2 regions of the Paenibacillus kyungheensis genome follow, and region 1 is predicted to be linked to the other one. Evidence: riboswitches for the same ligand, from Rfam matches in the RefSeq annotation. Region 1 holds a riboswitch; the other holds the start of a gene.
The links. A riboswitch is a leader RNA that binds a small molecule or an ion and turns the genes downstream of it on or off. The one in region 1 is predicted to bind cyclic di-AMP.
Positions count from the first base shown of each region.

Region 1 (3,211 bases):
TTACATTACCTGCGGGCACTTATTATATTCAAGTATTAGCACCTTCGACATTCGATCTCACTAAACCATACAAATTATCTGTTAATTATCAGACAGCAGATGTCTCAAGAGTGACTGTTAGTGATATCACTACAGATGGTGGTCTCTATGGATTTATTGATTATGGACAAGGTAAAAAGTGGCGTGTGAAAAGCAATATTGTGATTACCGGTCGTGCATTTGATGCAACAGGTACTCCTGTAGGGAATGCCATAGTAACTACCAATATCACGACTATTTTAAATGGCAAAGTGATTTCTGGAACAGCTACTACGGATGGGTATGGTAATTTTACAATGCCTGTTTATATTAATAACCCGGGTGTAGGACAATATACATTCCAATCATCTCGGTACAGACATTACTATGATGTAGTCAGAATCCAATTTTTCAACAATGGAAAACAACTTAATTCAGACATCAGCACGTTGTACCATTTTGCTTATGAGATTTATACAGGTTGACATAACAAGGCAAAATGATAGGATATTGCGTAACAAATGACATAATCGTTTTCAGAATTTACTGCAAAACAATGATCAATATCATGTAACTAAAATAAAAAAGTAGATAAACGATGAAAAAGAGAGAAAATAGGAGCCTGAGACAGATAACTTTTCAATAGTTATCTGAAAATGAAAGCTGTGATGATTCACAGCTTTTTTTGCGTCTTTTCTCAGCTTTACAGTTGACAAGGACAGGCGTATTATTCATTGCAGGCAGTTGATGAATACGATTCAGCAACTGATATAAATGAAGTTTCCAATGTTTGTTGATCGCTGAGTTTTCGGTATTAACCGAAAAACGGGGGAACCAAATTGCGATTTCACAAAACGGTGTGAGAGCCGGAATGTGAATCGTTGGGGTGAATCTGCATACTGACTTAACCATGGTATAGTCAGACAATGCAGTAGGGCGACTCTCACCGCCCGAATCCGACAGCTAACCTCGTAAGCGTGGATTAGGAGAGAAGTGTGAAGCTTGTGCCGATCTGACACAGTGTAATACGACTCTGTGTTTTTTGATATGTTAACAATGTCACAACGCTTAATTTTCATATGCATATGAAAAGCGGGGGAACCAACCGTTGATGAAGATAACTGATACGAAGAGTCAGTTACTACACAACATGGGGTGAATTCCGGTATCTACCGGAACGGGCGATCTTCCAGCCCGAATCCGACAGCTAACTCCGTAAGCGTATAGGGGAGAACTCCTAACCAGCAACTCGGCAGGTACACGATAAGTGTGCGTGTTTGTAGAGGCCTGGGGAAAAGTTCTGCTTTTCTCCAGGCTTCTTTTTTTATGCCTTTTTTAGCAAATGATTACTTACAAAATGAATGCAGGGAGTCTTACACACATGATGGATATACTGATGATTGGTTTAATGGTGATCATGACTTTAGGGTTGAGCGGGTTGCTGCAATGGGCATCTGTAGCTATCGGAGAAAGAAGGAATGAGCGATGACTTGGCTGCTGTGGATTATTATTGGTGGATTAACAATCTATCTATGTTATGCATTGATTTATCCAGAAAAATTCTAATGGGTCAGGGGAGAACATCGTGAGTATCTTTTCATATATCGGAATTGCAGTCACTATTATCATCGCTATACTTATTGCTCGGCCAACCGGACATTATATTGCTTATGCTTTTGAAAATAAACCCAATCGCTTGGATCGTTGGTTTTATCCGATAGAGAAATGGATTTACAGGTTCGGCGGTATCAAAAATGAAAATCAAACATGGAAGCAGTATGCAGGAGCGGTTCTGATCAGTAATTCAGTGATCTTGCTGATTACGTACATGATCTTTCGTTTCCAACATATTTTACCAATGAATCCAGCAGGAATTACCAATATGAGTCCTGATCTGGCATTTAATACAGCGATTAGTTTTATTACAAATACCAATTTACAGCATTATAGCGGAGAAAGCGGATTGTCTTTATTCTCACAGATGACAGCGATCATCTTTATGATGTTTGTATCGCCGGCGACAGGGATTGCAGTCGCTATTGCATTTATTAGAGGGATCACAGGTAAGCCACTTGGCAATTTCTTTACAGATCTCGTACGAGCAATCACACGAATCTTGTTACCATTAGCATTTGTGATGGCAATTGTATTTGTAGGATTAGGTGTACCGCAGACATTGCATACTTTAATCACTGCGCAGACGTTACAAGGAACAGAGCAACAGATTGGTACCGGCCCTATAGGATCATTTCTAGCGATCAAAGAATTAGGTAACAATGGTGGCGGATATTTTGGAGCCAACTCTGCTCATCCTTTTGAAAATCCGGGCGGATTCAGTAATATGTTACAGATGTTAATGATGTTACTTGTGCCGATGTCACTTCCATTTACGTATGGTAAAATGGTCGGCAACTCCAAACAAGGTAGAGTATTATTTGTATCAATGGTGATGATGTTTGTCGTCATGCTTAGTGTATCTCTTGTCAGTGAATCTCAAGGGAACCCATTGATTAATCAATTAGGTATTCAACATCAGTCTGGATCGATGGAAGGGAAAGAAGTACGGTTAGGCGAAGCACAATCTTCATTCTACTCTGTCGTCACAACCGCTTCAGAGACAGGTGCTGTCAATAACATGCATGACACGTTAACACCTATTGGCGGATTGATTTCACTTGGGAATATGATGCTTAATACGGTATTTGGCGGTTCTGGTGTAGGGTTATTAAATATTCTAATGTATGCCATTATTGCTGTGTTCTTATCCGGTCTAATGGTTGGACGAACACCTGAATTTCTCGGTCGCAAAATTGAAGGTAAAGAAATGAAGCTGATTGCAGTCACCTTGCTGATTCAACCTTTATTGGTATTAGCGCCGACAGCAATAGCTGTGATGACACAATCCGATACGATTTCTAATCCGGGTTATCATGGATTAACACAAGCGCTGTATGAATTTACTTCATCAGCTGCGAATAACGGATCAGGATTTGAAGGATTAGGCGATAATACACCGTTTTGGAATATTATGACCGGTGTTGTGATGTTTATCAGTCGTTATTTCTCAATGGTAACGTTGTTAGCTGTTGCAGGGTCATTAATGGCGAAAAAACCTGTTCCAGAAACAAGCGGAACATTGCGTACAGATCAAGCATTGTTCGGCGGTATGTTTATTATTTCTGTTATTTTAGTC
Region 1 is NZ_CP117416.1:2,314,498-2,317,708, forward strand. It holds gene PQ456_RS10260 (carboxypeptidase regulatory-like domain-containing protein) at 1-503, shown strand, start outside; cyclic di-AMP (ydaO/yuaA leader) riboswitch at 807-1,011, shown strand; cyclic di-AMP (ydaO/yuaA leader) riboswitch at 1,074-1,255, shown strand; gene kdpF (K(+)-transporting ATPase subunit F) at 1,504-1,584, shown strand; gene kdpA (potassium-transporting ATPase subunit KdpA) at 1,604-3,211, shown strand, end outside.

Region 2 (3,211 bases), 2.5 Mb from region 1:
CAGCCAGTAGACGATATCCTTCAGCCGATAATGTATCTCGCAACAGCGTAATTACAGGTACAGCTAATTTGAGATCTTGATAATTGAAATAGATTTGAAAATCACTGATATAGACCGCATCCAGCCCGCACCCTTTCTCAGAAGGATCATCTTCTGACTCGGTAGGCTTAGCAGCTTGTGAATATGTGACCTTGAGATACCCGATCAACAACATCGAAGCAGGCGAAATGGTAGATTGATCATCCGATACAATCGTAGAACTATCTGTAGACCCTTCGAGCGCTGGTTCTGGTCTGTGCATATAGATATTTAGACTATGGGAGTGCGGTTCAAATGCAATATAAAAATCGCCAATTACACGACTGCACAGTGGAATATACCCGTCTGGCATAGAGCACTCCTGCCTGTTATTCATTATTTTTGTAGAAATTGAATTGTAAATTGAATCGCTTCTAATGCTTCTTGCACAAATGCTTTATTTTCTTTTTCCCATTCATTCGGATCGTCCATAAATGAATCATCTAACCAATCTTCAAGTCCAGCCACGATTTTGCGACGTTCATTAGGTGCAGGTGCTTTTCCACGTAATGCTTGAATAGCACTGCGCATCACTTTGCAAGAAGATTGGATAAAAGGATAATCGTCTTTATCCCATGCTTTGGCATTATCCATATCGTAAAAAGCAATCCATTTTTCGATAATTGAAGCGGCTTGCTTTGGTTCTAACTGAGGCATATTGCTATTCTCCATTTCTATAATTAAAAATTGAACTATAACCTACTACGATCTCGCTGATTTGCTCATTGAAGCGGAGCGACTCTGGGACTCGTCTGCGATTCGTTGCAATTGATCTGACATATATATGTGAGTACCTGACTTGGAGGTCTGAGCGATCCGATACATCGCTCGTGCAACGTCACTTGCTTCGATACCTCGATATTTGCGAAGAGGACCTATCATTAGAAATGATAGTGCTTGAGAGACTACAGCACCGAATTGCTCTCCTGCGCGGCTATTTTTGCGTTTGCCTAGCAATAAGGATGGACGAACAATCGATAATGAAGAATAACCAACTTGTTGTAACCGTTGCTCCATATCTCCTTTGGTACGTGTATAAAAAATACTGGATTTGGGATCAGCGCCCATCGAGCTGATCACGATAAACTGCTTGGCTCCTTGTTTGTACGCCACCATAGCGACAGACACCGGATACAATACATCAATCTCGATCATCTGCGCTTGCGTTCCTGCTTGCTTAATCGTTGTACCGAGACAGCAAAAGACATCATCTGCTTTCATCTCTGCTCGATAATCTTCTAATCTACGATAATCCACTACGATCTGTTGCAACTTCAGATGTTGTAGTTGTTGCACAGGTTCACGGACAAGAGCAATCACTCGTGTATATTCTGTGCTATCTAATAACTGACGCAACAACTTTTTGCCCACAAGACCTGTTGCTCCAGCGACGAGTGCTGTTTTACCGATCACAACGATCATCTCCATTCTGCGCATCATCTTGGTTCTCTATCTTCTTTATTATCAAGATATCACCGACAAATTGCAAAATAAAATGATCGTTGGATCAGCAGTCTTTTTTTATAATAAAAACGAAGCGCTACTTCCATTGGTATGAATAATATAATCTGCACCCAAACCACGATAAATTAAGCGTGATTGGCTGCCTTCTGTAATGACATATAGCTTATCAGATGTCCATGCACGACAGATCTGGATATAACGACAACATAACGGTAGACTACGTTCAAATAAATAGATTTTGCCAATATTCAATTGCGGGATACGCCATAAGTCTTGTCGCTGAGTATCTATTACTAGAATATGCTCAATACCTATCTTTTCAAATCGAAGCTGATCTGCCTGACTGTTCACTATAATAGCAAACGGTATTTTTTTAACTTTGAGTAATTGAATAAATTGCTCCCCTGCTACTGTAGCAGGCGATACCAGTACAAATTCCTGTTCGTACTCCATGCGTGTTCGCGCTCCTCCACTCATTGTAGACAACAAAAAAAAGCCGTTAGAAGAGGACCTCTTCATCAGCTTCTAAGACAGGAGCAAAAAAGCCCCTGATATGGCATAGATGACTGTTGTCGTCTCTCTTATTGCAGCTTACGAGGTTAGCTGACGGATTCGGAAGTAAGAGTCTCCCTACAGATAGATCAACCTGAGCTGTCGTCTCTGATTCACCCCTGAATAGATCTCTAATACCCTGTCTATTCGTATGGTTCCCCCGCTTTCTGAAAGGTCTAGATTTAGCCTTTCAGCCATTAAGCTGTAATGAACTTGAATGAAATCATACGCCCGCCTTTTTCGTTTGTAAAGCAGTCTGACTCTTCATAAGGAGTGAATTTGAATCAATTCCTTTATCTTTTGAGCAGTATGCTCTTATTTTCATCATTCCATCCTTCTTTTTCTGCTGTTTGCGCAGTATTTATATAAACGGTTGTATCAGCAAGCATGATAGCCATTAGAACGTGATTGAGACCAATGAATCCGATTACATCGTTATTTTCAAGCATATAAAGCCTATTAAAAGCTTAGATTTGATTTTACTTCTACCCTTAACGGTACTATGATTGCTAACAATATCTGACATCAAAAAAGTGTGCCGGTTACTGATTTATCTGGTTTTACTATGTATAGAGATAGCGATTTTATTTGAAGGAGTGTAGATTTGAGATGAGTTTAATTTCGCCGATAGCGCCTGCTAGCAATACTGTATCCACGGTGGATCTGGCTACACATCATATTCATTCGATTGAAGTGTTCCAGTATGATAATCATCTGCTTGCGTTACCTGATATGGATGGGTATCTGCATTGTGGGCTGTTAAAAATAGCAAGTCATGGGATTACCGGTTGGGCGGAATATTCGTTTACCGATCAGGTTCAACATTTAGACCTGGTGAAATGGTGCCGGGTATTCTCTACGCTGAAAAAATGCTCGCTACAGCAAGCACAATCTCATATCGCTCAACATCATGCTAGCTGGGGAGATGTGCGTAGTCAGGTGATGGTAGAGGCTTTAACTGATCTATGCAATCGTCTACAAGATCCGCCCGATGTATGGGCATCTTCTGATATACTGGTGAATCATGCTTTTTTGTTAGATTATACAATCGCTTATTATTCCTTTTAAATAATTATGGTTAATGGATCATAACTACCTCAATAAAGGAGTGTATCTA
Region 2 is NZ_CP117416.1:5,041,737-5,044,947, forward strand. It holds gene PQ456_RS21870 (hypothetical protein) at 1-391, opposite strand, end outside; gene PQ456_RS21875 (hypothetical protein) at 415-735, opposite strand; gene PQ456_RS21880 (oxidoreductase) at 781-1,518, opposite strand; gene PQ456_RS21885 (hypothetical protein) at 1,600-1,995, opposite strand; cyclic di-AMP (ydaO/yuaA leader) riboswitch at 2,116-2,292, opposite strand; gene PQ456_RS21890 (hypothetical protein) at 2,704-3,162, shown strand.
Region 2: another riboswitch for cyclic di-AMP. It lies ahead of PQ456_RS21885 (hypothetical protein); the one in region 1 lies ahead of kdpF (K(+)-transporting ATPase subunit F).